4 regions of the Nonomuraea sp. NPDC050451 genome follow, and region 3 is predicted to be linked to each of the others. Evidence: riboswitches for the same ligand, from Rfam matches in the RefSeq annotation. Region 3 holds a riboswitch; each other region holds the start of a gene.

Region 1 (3,447 bases), on a different contig from region 3:
TGACCGCTTGATCGGGCGGGTGGGGGCACCCGCGTGTTCTCTTGATACCCCCTGGGGTATTTGATTATCGGAAGGAGACAAGGACATGACGATCCAGGTCGAGGTGATCGAGACCTCTTCGCTGGGGGACCGCAGTTACCTGGCCCACGACGGGCGCGTCGCGGTGGTGATCGATCCGCAGCGCGACATCGACCGCGTCCTCGCCCTGGCCGGCCGCCTGGGCGTGCGCGTCACCCACGTGGTGGAGACCCACCTGCACAACGACTACGTCTCCGGCGGGCTGGCGCTGGCCCGGGTGAGCGGGGCGGCGTACCTGGTGGGCGGGGCCGAGGAGGTCGGCTTCGACCGCGTGCCGGTCGCCGACGGCGATCGGATCGCCGCCTCCGAACGGATGTGGCTGGACGTGGTGGGCACGCCGGGACACACCTTCCACCACCTGTCCTACGTGCTGGCCGGTCCGGGCGGGCCGGAAGGGGTGTTCACGGGAGGATCACTGTTGTTCGGCGGCACGGGGCGTACCGACCTGCTGGGCGCCGAGCACGCCCGGACTCTGGCCCGCCACCAGCACGCCTCCGCTCGGCGGCTGTCCGGCCTGCTGCCCGACGGCGCGCGGCTCTGGCCCACGCACGGGTTCGGCAGCTTCTGCGCGGCCACGCAGTCCGGCGCGTCCGCCTCGACCATCGGCCGGGAGAAGGACGTCAACGCGGTGCTGCGGATGGAGGCCGACGACTTCGTCGCCCACATCCTGGAGGGCCTGGACGCCTACCCCGCCTATTACGCCCATATGGGCGCGCGCAACGCCGCCGGCGGGGAGCCGATCGACCTGACCCCGGTACGGCCGGCCGACAGCGCGGAGCTGCTGGCCCGCCTGCGGGCGGGCGAATGGGTGGTGGACCTGCGCTCACGCAAGGCGTTCGCGGACCGGCACCTGGCCGGCACGCTCAGCTTCGGCCTGGACGGGCCGATGGCGACCTGGCTGGGCTGGCTGGCCCCTTGGGGCACGCCCCTCACGCTGCTCGGCGAGTCGGCCGAGCAGGTCGCCGCCGCCCAGCGCGAGCTGGCCCGCATCGGCATAGACCGCCCGGCCGCAGCCGCGACCGGTACCGTCGAGCAGTGGGCCGGTCACGACCAGGGCCTGATCGCCGGGCTGGCCACCGCGAGCTTCGCCGACCTGGCCGCCGCTCGCGCGGAGGGACCGGCCGGCGGCCCGCCCGTCCTGGACGTGCGGATGGGCAACGAATGGCGGGCCGGGCACGTGGCCGGCGCCGTACACATCCCGCTGCCCGAGCTGCCGGGGCGCCTGGCCGAGGTGCCGGAGGGAACGGTGGGGGTGCACTGCGGCACCGGCTACCGGGCCGCGGCGGCCGCGAGCCTGCTGGCCCGCAGCGGCCGCCAGGTGGTCCACATCGACGACGCCTACTCCCAGGCCGCCGACGCCGGCCTGTCCATCGCCACTCCCGACGAGGACCCCTCTTGACCACCCTCGGCACGGCGGCGCTGGGCCGCCTGCCGGGATCCGGCGACGCGCCGCCGTCCGCGCCCGGGGCGAGTTCGAGACCGCCCCGGGGTGTGCCTCTTCCGCCTGCCGCGCAAGCGTCTCGACGAGCTGCGGCCCTACTGGACGTGAGCGCGTCGAGCGAACCGCTTGACGCGGACGGCGAACTCGCGCCACACCACCCACCCCGGACGGCGAACGCGCGTCACGCCACGCACGCCGTCCCCCGGCGCGGGCCATCGACCGTAGGCTCGGCCACCCACGACGGCGCGGCCACGACCGCGACCGGACCGCCGCTCCTGCCGGCGCACCTGCCGCCGAATCGGGCCGCCACGCCGGGCCGCATGTACAGCCGAGCTGTCGCGCAGGCGCCTGCACGGTCGAGCACTCCGCCGTGCAGGCGCCTGTGCGGTCAAGCGCTCGAGCCAGTCGGCAGTGTGCTGATCGTGCCCGACGAGCGGCCTCCCCGAGGCGCCAGGCACGGCGGTGCTGGTCGGCCGGGAACGTCGAAGGTCACGGTTACCCATAGAACGACATTTAGTCACAATGGCAACGCACGAATAGTCTGCCCCACCTGTGCCGAGATCGTAGGGCGCGGAAGCAACGGCCCCGATTTTTTGCCCACTCCCAGAACCCCTACAGGCACGGCGTTCCAGCGCCACCCAGTCGCCAACACCCGCGAATCCCATTTGCACTACTTGCACTATCTATGGGCATATGTCTATCTTTTGCCTAGTCGCGGCACAGATGTGGCCACCTTTCGTCGCATCGTTGCCGCTTCGTTGACCGGACCGTGCGCTGACCGAAGAAGCTCTTCAGGGACAGCGTTCGGCCGCCGAATCCGCGCCTCGCGGAGCCGGGGACCCATCTTCTCGGGGTGAATCGGACGCCAGCCCACGCTGCGCCCGTAGGGCACTTCCAGGCCCGAACCCGTCAGCTAACCCGGTAGGCGGTATGGAAGCAAGGAGTCAATGCCGTCATGCCCAAGCCTCGGCTTGCCACAATCGCCCGTACCCTCAAGAATCAACACGATCTTCTCACCAGGTACTTCAGCTTCGCCGTCGCCGGCGCGATCCTCGCCGGAACCACCACCATCGCCGGCCTGGCTTTCGCCTCGCCCGAGCAGGGCCCGGTGGAAGCACCTCGGCATGGGACCGAATCTCTCATCTACGGCCTGGACATCTCCAATTACGAGCCCCTGTACGACTGGAACGCCAGTCCGGCCAAGTTCGGCATCATCAAGGCCACCGAGGGCACGGACTTCCGCGATGCCTCATTCGCCAGGCACTGGCGCGAGCTGGGCAAGAAGGGGATCGTGCGCGGGGCGTACCACTACGGCCACCCCCGCAACAATCCCGTCGCGGAGGCCGAGCACTTCCTGTCCGTGTTGAACTCGCAGCCCGCCGAGGCCGGCGACCTGCTGGTCCTCGACCTGGAGACCACGGACGGCAAATCCGTCGCCGAGGTCAACGCCTGGGCCAAGACGTGGCTGTCGTACGTGAAGGCCAAGACGGGAATCACCCCGATGTTCTACAGCGGCTGGAACTTCGCCAACAAGTACGGCAAGGGCCTGGCCCAGTACCCGCTGTGGGTCGCCCACTACAGCAGGGCCAAGGGCGCGATCACCCCGCCCGCCGACTGGAAGTCCTGGACCATCCACCAGTACTCCGAGTCCCCTGTCGACCAGAACGTCTCCGCGCTGACCGCCGACCAGTTGCGCGACCTGGGCCGCCGCACTGCCTGAGCAAGCAAGGCGAGAGCCGTCACTGCGATCAACTCCTCCCGGGTGAACGACTCTCGCACAACGTGCTCCTCCTGGCCCGGAGGAGCACGCGGTAGACGCCTCGATGGCGCCGGCGAACTCGCCGTCATCCGCCTCGGGCAGCGGCATGGCGGCCGGTCGTCGACGTGAGCAGCAGCCGGCAGTCTTGCCCAATGCAAATCTTGCACAC
Region 2 (3,447 bases), on a different contig from region 3:
CCAGGAGGACCGCCGCGACAGGGATTGATCGCCATGCTCGGTGCATCGCACTTCGTCCTTCCGGATGTGCCGCCCCTGTGCTTGGTAAGTAAGGTAATTTACTATCAGCCGAGTTGGCTAGGCTCTGCTTCCTCAAAGGAGGGTGAGATGCGGGGGGACCTGGGTAATCCGCGGCTGCTGCGAGTGCTGAACGAGCGCCGCCTGCTCGACCATCTTCAGGAGCACGGCCCCGCCTCGCGCGCCGACCTCGCCAAGATCACCGGCCTGTCGAAGCCCACGGTGTCCGCGGCGCTGGCCGGGCTGGAGGAGGACGGGCTCGTCCACGTCGTCGGCGAGGTCTCCGGCCGCCCGGGTCCGGTCACGTCCCTGTACGACCTCAACGCCGCCGCCACCCACGTCGCCGGCGTCGACATCGGGCGCGACTGGATCAGGGTCGGTGTCGCCGACCTGCGCGGCGCCTTCGCCGGCCGGAGAGACGGGCGCAACACCGCCCTCACCTCCGCCGAGCTGGCCGTGCTGGTCGGGCAGCTGTGCCGGGCCGCCGCCCGCGAGGCCGACGTCGACTGGCCCGCCATCGCCTGCGCCGTCGTCGGATCGCCCGGCGTGTACGACTCGGCGCTCGGACGCCTGGAGTTCGCCCCCAACCTGCCCGGCCCCGATCTGGCCGAGCGCCTGCGCGCCGCGCTGGAGGTCGACCTCGTCATCGAGAACGACATCAACCTGGCCGCCGTCGCCGAGCACGTGCATGGTGCGGGGCGCGGCAAGTCCAACTTCGCGCTGGTGTCCATCGGCACCGGCGTCGGCATGGGCATCGTGATCAACGGCGAGCTGTACGTGGGCGCCCGGGGGGCGGCGGGGGAGGTCTCGTACCTGCCCGCGGCCGAGGACCCCCCGCCGTCGGCCGGCGACGCCCTGGCCCACGGTGCCACGGAGGCGGTGGCCGCCGCGCCCGGGGTGGTCCGCGCGGCCCGCGCCGCCGGCCTGAGCCTGGAGACGGCCAAGAAGGTCTTCGCCGCGGCGGCCTCCGGCGACGGCGTCGCCCGCTCGGTGGTGGAGGCCGAGGGGCGCCGCATCGGCGGCCTGCTGGTGGCGGTGGCGGCCGTGCTGGATCCGGAGGTGATCGTGCTCAGCGGCGGCGTGGGCCGCAACCTGGATCTCCTGGGGGAGGCCATCGAGGGCCGCATCGCCGAGCTCGGCCCGCTGCGGCCGTCGGTGGTGGCCAGCACACTGGGAGACAGCGGCGTCCTGCTGGGCGCGGTGGCCCGCGCCAGGGCCCGCGCATGGGACCTCATCTTCGACGCCCGCCTCCCCTGACCGCACGCGGGGAGGCGGACGCGGAAGCCTCCTACAGGGTGGCCGTGAGAGTGGTGGGCGTTTCGTCGCGCTCCTTCTTGAGCTTGGTCCAGAGCCGTACGCCCTTGGGGTCAGGGCGGACGCCCCCCACGAAGGAGTCCCTGCGCCAGGAGGTCAGGCGCTCTTCCTTGACCACGTCTCCCGTGCGCGGGGAGTGGACCATGTAGCCGGGCCGGGAGATCATCCCGACATGCCCGAGGCCGTGGAAGAAGACCAGATCGCCGGGTTTGAGGTCCTTCCAGGCGATCTTTCTGCCGAACGCGCCGTACTGTTCGGCCGCGGTGCGGGGGAGTTCGATTCCGGCGTGCTCGTACGCCCTGAGCATGAGTCCGGAGCAGTCGTATCCGCTCGGGCTGGCGCCGCCCCACACGTACGGTGTGCCGCGCTTGCTCATGGCGTACTTGATGGCGATCTTCCAGGCGGGCTTCGGGGCCTGTTTCTCCTGGATGTCCTTGATCTGGTTGCCGGTCAGAGTGGTGGGGTCGTCGATCTTGGTCGAGGCATGGGCTGGGGAGGCCAGGATGAGCCCGGCGGCGCCCGCCGCCAGGACAATGGCGATTCGAGACAGGGGTCTGTCCTTCCATACGGCCGGCCGGGTTAGCTGACGGGCTCGGGCCTGGAAGTAGCCCTACGGCATGGGGGTGCCGACTCGCCCCAGGGGGAAGTTGGGTCCCCGACTCCACGCAGCGGCTGCGCGGATTAGGCTGGTCGGTGACTTTAACGAAACGGTCAAAGAACCGCAATACGGACAAAGAGGGCGTCCGAAAAATGAGATGAAGTGTTCGTCAGTCGAGACGACGCGGTAAGGTACGGCCCATGGAGTCGCGTAACATCCGTCTGGCCGTCATCCCCGGCGATGGGATCGGCACCGAGGTCGTGGCCGAAGGGCTCAAGGTCCTGGAGGCAGTCGGCACGAAGATCGAGCCCACTCACTACGACCTGGGAGCCGCACGCTATCACCGTACCGGTGAGACGCTGCCCGACGCCGTGCTCGAAGAGCTGCGCGGCTACGACGCGATCCTGCTCGGCGCCGTGGGCGACCCCAGTGTGCCGCCAGGCATCCTCGAGCGCGATCTGCTGCTCCGGCTCCGCTTCGAGTTCGACCACTACGTCAACCTGCGCCCGGTCAAGCTGTTCCCCGGCGTGGCGACCCCGCTGGCCGACACGCCGGCGGAGAACATCGACATGATCGTCGTCCGCGAGGGCACCGAGGGCCTCTACGCGGGCACCGGCGGCGCCATGCGGCGCGGCACCCCGCACGAGATCGCCACCCAGGAGTCGCTCAACACCGCCTACGGTGTCGAGCGCGTGGTGCGCTACGCGTTCGAGAAGGCCGTCACGCGGCCGCGCAAGAAGCTGACGCTCGTCCACAAGACCAACGTCCTCACCTACGCCGGTGACCTGTGGCAGCGCACGGTCAACCGCCTGGCGGCGGAATACCCCGACGTCACGACCGACTACTGCCACATCGACGCGGCCTCGATGTTCTTCGTGAGCCAGCCGGAGCGGTTCGACGTGGTCGTCACCGACAACCTGTTCGGTGACATCATCACCGACCTGGGCGCCGCCATCGCGGGCGGCATCGGCCTGGCCGCCAGCGGCAACATCAACCCCGAGCGGTCCGCGCCGAGCATGTTCGAGCCGGTGCACGGCAGCGCCCCCGACATCGCCGGCCAGGGCAAGGCCGACCCCACCGCGACCATCCTGTCCGTCGCCATGCTCCTCGACCACCTCGGCCTGCACGCCGAGGCGGCCAAGGTCGAGCAGGCGGTCGCCGACGACATCCTCGAACGGCTGGCCGGCTGGGCGGGTCGCACCACCCACGAGATCGGTGACGACATCACCGCGCGAGTATCCGGCTAGGACCGCCTAGCCTCCAACGCGCCTGGTGGTCCGAAGAGGGCCGCCAGGCGCTTTTTTGCGTCCAAAAGGGCTGATCGCCCCATTGGCCGCTTGCCATCCCATATAGCGAGACAATAGGAAGTACGGGGCTGCCTTCCGGGCAGCGCCCGCCCATCAGCGCCGATCCGCAGTTTTCTGTAGATTTGGGCAGATTCGCAGAGAGAAGGACCTCCGTCATGACCATCGCTCAGA
Region 3 (3,447 bases):
CATGCGACCTGGCGCTGGGCCTTCTACGTGAACGTGCCGCTCGGCCTCGTGTTGATCGCGATCGTCGCGCGCCGCCTGCCGAACCGGCCGGGCGTGGGCGGCGGCGGGCGCCCCGACTACGCGGGCATCGCGGTCTTCACCGTGGCCATCAGCGCGCTGCTGCTGGGCCTGACGGAGAAGGGTCTGGACGGCCACACCTGGAACGACGCCGCCGTGGCCGGGCCGATCGTGCTGGCGGCCGCGTTGCTGGCGGTGTTCGTGCTGGTCGAGAGGCGGGCGGTCAGCCCGATCATGCCCATGCACCTGTTCGGCAACCGCACCTACACGCTCGTGAACGTCACGTCGTTCTTCACGGCCTTCTGCATGTACGCCGGCGTGGTGTTCCTGCCGCGTTACTTCCAGGAGTCCCTCGGCGTCAGCGCCACCGAGTCCGGGCTGAGGATCTACCCGATGACGCTGGCCATGGTCGTGGGCAGCGTCGTCATGGGCGCGCTCATGTCCAGGACGAGGGTCTACAAGCCGTGGCTGGTCGCCTCCCCGTTCCTGCTCGTCGCGGGCACCCTGCTCTGCCTGAACCTGACCGCGCACACCGACGGGCTGCTGCTGGCCGGCTGGATGCTGCTGATCGGGCTGGGCATGGGCCCGATGTTGTCCGGGCTGACCGTGGCCTCCCAGCAGTCCGTCGAGCCGCAGTACATCGGCGTCGCCTCGGCGAACCTGACCTTCTTCCGCCAGATCGGCGGCTCCGTGGCGCTGGCCGTCGGCGGCACCCTCTACACCTCGACGGTCACCGCGGACGCGCCCGCGCACGGGCTGGCCGCCGCGCACGCCTCCGCCGCGGCGGCGGTCATCCCGTCGCTGGGGGTGGCGGGGGCGCTGCTCGCCCTGGTGGCGCTGGTGGCGATGCCGGCCAGGCGGTTGGAGGTGCCCGCCACGCCGGAGAGCAGGGCGGAGGCCAGTTTCGCGTCATAAGCGGCGCCGTGCGAAGCTGTGATAGTCCCCAACACCATGGAGGTCCTCATGGCGGATACACCGGAGCCGGAAGTCAGCGAGACTCCCGAGGACGAGTTGAAGCGCAAGTTCCGCGAGGCGCTGGAGCGCAAGCGCGGCCAGCACGCGGGCTCGGGCGCGGGTGGCAAGGGCGGCGACCCATCAAAGATCCACGGGACGCATGGTCCGGCTGCGAGTAAAAGATCGTTCAGGCGCAAGAGCGGCGGCTGAGGCCGGGAATTTCAAGGGGGTACGGCAATGCCGTGCCCCCTTTCTCTATGCCCGGGGACAGGTAGATCTTTACACCGATTCATGACGAACTGTTTGTGTTTGTCCGGAATACGTGGTTAGAGTGATGCCCACTTACCAGCCGGTGGCGTGGACCACAGAAGGAACCAGCCGGCTGGCGCCTAATCCCGATCACTCGGGAGCCGGGGACCCACCTCCCTGGGGTGAATCCGACCACGTGTCGGTAGGGCACCTCCACGCCCGAACCCGTCAGCTAACCCGGTAGGCGAGATGGAGAGGACATATGCATAACTTGAATGATCACGTAGAACATCCACACGGCGTGATGACGACCGCCCTCTGAGCGGTCCCTTCCCCAGGCTCGTTTCGCGCTCCGCGTAGCTTTCCCCCTTGTCAGGTGCTTTGCCCTGCTACGCCCTTTTTCAAGCGAGCGCAACCTCCCTGCCCCCTCGCGAAGGACTTACTTTTCATGTCTGCACGTTTTGGCCTGCGTACCCTCGCTCTGCTCACCGCCTCCACCGTCGGCGCGCTCACCATCGCCGGCACCGCGGCCCACGCCGACTCCAACACGGACGAGAAGGTCCTGCTCAAGGGCTCGACCACCGCTTCGTACTTCTGGGACGACGCCTCCGGCCGCGCCGGGGACACCGGCCTGCCCGCCAGTGGCAAGCCCATGCAGAAAGGCCTGGCCGCCAGCCCGAGCTGGCCGCTCATGACCGAGGGCTACGTGATCCACGACGGCAAGAAGCTGCCCTTCTTCGTCGGCGACCGCGGCCCGGGCGTGCCCTCCAACAACGGGGTCATGCTCGACCTGGACGGCAAGACGTTCGCGGAGCTGACCGGCGGCACGTTCAACATGGACACGCTCGGCGTCGACGGCAACGGCGGCGAGGGGCACATCAAGGTCGACTACGTCATCACCAAGTGGGGCAACGGTCCCGGCAAGAAGAACTACCCGGTCCCGTTCTCGACCGGCGCCTGGTCCGAACACGACGACAACCCGGCCGAGCCCCCGGCGGGCGCCGCGGCCGTGCCGCCCGCGCGCGAGGCCGGAGAGTGGAGCGCCGGCACGGGCGCCGTCGTGGCCAGCGCCGTGGCCGCGGTGGGCGGCGGCGTGGCGCTCGCCAGCGACCGCGTACGCAATCTCCTCAAGGGCTGAACTTTACGGACCTGGACCAGAATGTCATTCTGGTCCACGTGACCACCCGCGTAGCCGCGAACGGCATCGAAATCGCCTACGAGAGCTTCGGCTCGCACGAAGGACGCCCCCTGCTCCTCATCATGGGGCTCGGCGCGCAGCTCATCCACTGGGATGAAGGCCTCTGCGAGCTGCTGGCGGACCAGGGACACCACGTCGTACGGTTCGACAACCGCGACGCCGGCCTGTCCACCCACTTCCACGATCAGGGCGTTCCCGCGATGGGGGCGCCCTCGCCGTATCTGCTGGACGACCTGGCCGACGACGCGGCGGGACTCATGGACGCGCTGGGCTGGCCGGCCGCCCACGTGGTCGGGGCGTCGATGGGCGGCATGATCGCTCAGGCCCTGGCCATCCGCCACCCGGACCGGGTGCTGACCCTGACCTCGATCATGTCAACTCCCGGCCCCTCGGTGGCCCCGCCCACCGAGGCCGCGCTCGCCGCCCTCATGGCCGCGCCCCCCGCCGACCGCGAAGCGGTCCTGGCCCAGGCGGTGCGCACCTGGTCGGTCATCGGCTCGCCCGGATACGAGCTGGACCACGACCGGATCACCCTGCTGGCCGGACTCGCGTTCGACCGCTGCTTCGACCCCGAGGGGACGGCCCGGCAGCTCGCCGCCATCATGGCCTCGGGCGACCGCACCCTCGGGCTCGCCGGGGTGCGGGTGCCCACGCTGGTGCTGCACGGGGAGGCGGACCAGCTCGTCCCGGTCGCGGGCGGCCACGCCACGGCCGCGGCCGTGCCGGGCGCCCGGCTGGTGACCTACCCGGGCATGGGCCACGACCTGCCGCGCCCGCTCTGGCCGTCGGTCGTGGCCGAGATCGCCAAGCTCACCGCCACCTAGCCGAAGTGGGCACGGGTCTCCGCGAACGCCTGGTCCGTGCCCTCCAGCGCCCTGGCCACGTCGGCCTCCGTGTGCGCGGCCGACATGAACCAGTTGTGCCACGGATGCAGGTAGACCCCGTGCCGCAGGCAGGCGTCGCTCCACCACATCGCGACGGACAGGTCG
Region 4 (3,447 bases), on a different contig from region 3:
AGGCATGGGGCCGGGAGCGTCCGCCGCGCCCAGGCCACCTCCGTGATCGTGCCTGGTACGCGTACCCGGAAACGAGATCGTCCGGCCCGGCGGGTGGAGTGGGACGCCCGCCGCGCGGCCGGCTGCCGGTCGCAACCCGCGGTGGCAATTGTCCCGGCGGATTGATCCAATTGCCTTAATCAACTGCCTGACCTGGGTTGTCGGATCGTGTGGTGACGTCGTACAAAGCGAGCGATTGGTGGCTCGCCGTGCGCCGGAAAGATCGCGCCGCGGACGCGTGCCCAGCGATAACGAGGGTATCGATCATGTGGAATATCCATGGCGAACTGATCGAAAACTGGAACGCTGGTCAGGGCTATTCCGGAAGCCCCAATGTGATCACTCTACGTTCTGACATATCGCGAGTGCGTCATATATAGCGGATCATGTCAATAGCGCTCGTCAAGTGCGGCGATTGTCATGCTTGACGACCTTTCCAGGATGCGTTTACCGTCTGCGAGGAGCGGCTTCGGCCCGTCTGTGAGGTCCGAGTTCTGCTGTTGGGGGGAGGGCTCCCGATGGATGTGCTCACTGAAGGCGTTGAGCTCAGCCATGCTGATTTGGCGCTGCTGGCGGAGTTGGCCAAGGGAGTCACGGTCGATCGGGTAGGGCGGCGGCTGGATATCAGCGGGCGCACGGTACGCCGAAGGCTGCGGGGCATCTGCGATCGCATAGGCGTGGCCACGGCGATCGAGGCCGTGGCCTGGGCAGCCCGCCGCCAGCTGATCTAGCCGCGGCGGACCGCCGGGGTGCCGCGCTCAGTCGGCGATGCGCACCGCGCCGGCGAACGGCCGCCTCGCGATCGACGCGATCCGTACGACGTCACCCGTCTGCGGGGCGTGCACCATCATGCCCCCGCCGATGTAGATGCCCACGTGGTGCAGGTCGCTGTAGAAGAACACCAGATCGCCCGGCCGGAGTTCCTCGCGCGAGATGTGCCGGCCGGCCGTCCACTGGTCGCCGGTGTAGTGCGGCAGCGAGATGCCCACCCGCTGGAACGCGGCCATGACGAGCCCGGAGCAGTCGTAGGAGCCGGGGCCCTCGGCGCCCCAGACGTACGGCTTGAGCTGCTGCGTGAGCGCCCAGCGCGCGGCCTCCGCGGCCTTCCCCGAGCCCGGGATCGGCAGGTTGACGCGCACGGCACGCGTGCCGGGGCGTCCGGCCTCGCCCAGGGCCCGCCTGAACAGGCTGCTCTCGACCTTCGCCACCAGCTTCGTGATCTTGTCGCGCTTGGTGTCGAGCTCGGTGACGAGCTTCTGGACCTCGTCGATGCGGGCCGTGGCGCTCTCCTTGGCGCGGGTGGCCGTGTCCATCGCCTTGGTGAGCTGGTTGATCTCCTCGCCCTGCTCGGTCTGCAGCGCGTACGAGGTCGCGGCGCGGTTGAGGAAGCCCTCGGGGTCGTCGGAGGTGGCGAAGGCGAGGGTCTTCAGGCCACCGGTGATGTAGGCGTTCTGGGCCAGCGCGACGGCCTTCGCGCGCTTGGCGGCCAGATCCGACTCGCTGCTCGTCAACGTCTTCTGCGCGGACTCAGCGGCCTTCTTGGCGGTCTTGAGCTTCTCCCGCTGGCCGTTGTACTGCTCGGTCAGCGTCTCGATGTCGGTGTGCAGCTTCGTGGCCTGGTCGGCGAGCTCTTTCAGCGTGGGTTCGGGATCCGCGGACGCCGAACCGACGGGGATGGCGAACAGCAGCGCGGCGACTGTGAGACTCACCACACCGAAGCGGCGCGGTCGCCGAGCCCGTTCCGGAGGGCGGGCGTGCTTGCCCGCCGACTTCCCCCCACCGCTGAGCGTGGGCTTCACCAACCAGCTCCTCTCGTCGACGCCTACCGGGTTAGCTGACGGGTTCGGGCCGGAGCAGCCCTACCGAGAGACTCGGATTCACCCCAGTGGTGGCGTCGGAGGTCGCCACCGGCGGTTCCCCGGCTTCCCTTGCGAGAATTGGGCGTGTCTCCCGCGCGACACGCGGGGAACATTGTCGCTGGACACTAATGCACTCCGGGTTCGTGCTCAACCAGAACTGCCAAGTCTGTAGAGGTTTCACAACCGAAGGGTCACAAGGTGATCTCGTGGGCACCCGTGCAGAACAGGCCCTATGCCCCATTTGTCCGCGCTTTCGGCGGGCGCGAGCTGGCCGCGCCCACCCCGTGCCGATCTGACCACGAGATGTAACAAGATGGGCCGAGACATGGGAGTTAGGGCTGAGCCGTAATGAGATCTGTACCCTGGAGAACCATGGAGCAGGTGGCCGAGCTGACAGTGCCCGAGACCGCGGTGGTGGTCCGGCGTGCCCGCACGCCCGACGTGCGCATGGTCAGGCGCCTGGTCGACACCTACGCGGGGGCGGGGCCGCGGCTCCTTGAGAAGGCCACGGTGACCCTGTACGAGGACGTACAGGAGTTCTGGGTGGCCGAGCGAGGCGGGCAGGTCGTCGGCTGCGGCGCGCTCCACGTGCTCTGGGAGGACCTCGCCGAGGTCCGCACGGTGGCGGTGGATCCCGAGTGCCGGGGGATGGGCGTCGGCTACCGGATCGTCTCCGCGCTCATCCAGCAGGCTAAGGATTTGGGTCTGCGACGTGTATTCTGTCTGACTTTTGAGGTCGACTTCTTCGCGCGGCTCGGGTTCCGCCCGATTCAGGGCACACCGGTCTCGCCCGAGGTCTACGCCGAACTGCTGGCCTCGTACGACGAGGGTGTGGCGGAGTTTTTGGATCTTGAACACGTCAAGCCGAACACGCTGGGAAACACCCGCATGCTGCTCCACCTGACATCGGGTGACGTGGACCTTGACCAGATGGAAAGGTGATTGTTGATACCTATGTCGATACGTTGGGCAGCACAGGCATGTGTCCTGACACGTGCCACATGCGCACTCGAAGCGAGGTGACACGGTGAGCACCGGACAGCCGCCGTATCCACAGGACGAATCCGGCGACAACTCTGCGCCTCCCTATTACGGGCAGCAGAACCAGGGCCGCCACCCCGGCGAGCCCGACCCGGACGCGACTGTGATCGGCTACCGGGCGGACGACGCCTATGGGCAGCAGGGCTATGGCCAGCAGCCCCAGTACGGTCAGCAACAGCAGTACGGTCAGCAACCCCAGTACGGCCAGCAGCAGTACGGCCAGCAACCCCAGTACGGACAGCAGCAGCAGTCCCAGCCCGGCTACGGCCAGCAGGCCCAGCAGGGCTACGGCCAGCAGCCCCAGTACGGCCAGCAACCCCAGTCCCAGCCGGACTACGGCCAGCAGCAGCAGTCCCAGCCTGACTACGGTCAGCAGTACGGGCAGCAGCAGGGCTACGGCCAGCAGCCACAGTCGGGCCAGCAGGGCTATGGCCAGCAGTACGGGCAGCAGCAGCAGTCGCAGCCCGGCTACGGCCAGCAGGCCCAGTCCCAGCCTGGTTACGGGCAG

The links. Region 3 has a riboswitch for cyclic di-AMP ahead of ACIBI9_RS43565 (hypothetical protein). Riboswitches for the same ligand answer to the same signal wherever they lie in the genome.
Region 1: linked by a shared signal. The riboswitch ahead of ACIBI9_RS32710 (glycoside hydrolase family 25 protein) and the one ahead of ACIBI9_RS43565 (hypothetical protein) in region 3 are both predicted to bind cyclic di-AMP.
Region 2: linked by a shared signal. The riboswitch ahead of ACIBI9_RS42905 (C40 family peptidase) and the one ahead of ACIBI9_RS43565 (hypothetical protein) in region 3 are both predicted to bind cyclic di-AMP.
Region 4: linked by a shared signal. The riboswitch ahead of ACIBI9_RS24510 (NlpC/P60 family protein) and the one ahead of ACIBI9_RS43565 (hypothetical protein) in region 3 are both predicted to bind cyclic di-AMP.

Annotation. Positions count from the first base shown of each region.
Region 1 is NZ_JBITHZ010000012.1:155,591-159,037, reverse strand. Features, by position in the region: gene ACIBI9_RS32720 (metal-sensitive transcriptional regulator) at 1-3, shown strand, start outside; gene ACIBI9_RS32715 (rhodanese-like domain-containing protein) at 86-1,477, shown strand; cyclic di-AMP (ydaO/yuaA leader) riboswitch at 2,319-2,462, shown strand; gene ACIBI9_RS32710 (glycoside hydrolase family 25 protein) at 2,475-3,239, shown strand.
Region 2 is NZ_JBITHZ010000021.1:96,152-99,598, reverse strand. Features, by position in the region: gene ACIBI9_RS42915 (sugar ABC transporter substrate-binding protein) at 1-46, opposite strand, end outside; gene ACIBI9_RS42910 (ROK family protein) at 148-1,314, shown strand; gene ACIBI9_RS42905 (C40 family peptidase) at 1,346-1,747, opposite strand; cyclic di-AMP (ydaO/yuaA leader) riboswitch at 1,925-2,069, opposite strand; gene ACIBI9_RS42900 (3-isopropylmalate dehydrogenase) at 2,170-3,216, shown strand; gene ACIBI9_RS42895 (branched-chain amino acid aminotransferase) at 3,432-3,447, shown strand, end outside.
Region 3 is NZ_JBITHZ010000022.1:40,013-43,459, forward strand. Features, by position in the region: gene ACIBI9_RS43555 (MFS transporter) at 1-972, shown strand, start outside; gene ACIBI9_RS43560 (DUF5302 domain-containing protein) at 1,021-1,221, shown strand; cyclic di-AMP (ydaO/yuaA leader) riboswitch at 1,388-1,522, shown strand; gene ACIBI9_RS43565 (hypothetical protein) at 1,709-2,398, shown strand; gene ACIBI9_RS43570 (alpha/beta hydrolase) at 2,437-3,282, shown strand; gene ACIBI9_RS43575 (aminotransferase class III-fold pyridoxal phosphate-dependent enzyme) at 3,279-3,447, opposite strand, start outside.
Region 4 is NZ_JBITHZ010000007.1:318,075-321,521, reverse strand. Features, by position in the region: gene ACIBI9_RS24515 (LuxR C-terminal-related transcriptional regulator) at 558-770, shown strand; gene ACIBI9_RS24510 (NlpC/P60 family protein) at 798-1,748, opposite strand; cyclic di-AMP (ydaO/yuaA leader) riboswitch at 1,844-1,993, opposite strand; gene ACIBI9_RS24505 (amino-acid N-acetyltransferase) at 2,271-2,840, shown strand; gene ACIBI9_RS24500 (RDD family protein) at 2,926-3,447, shown strand, end outside.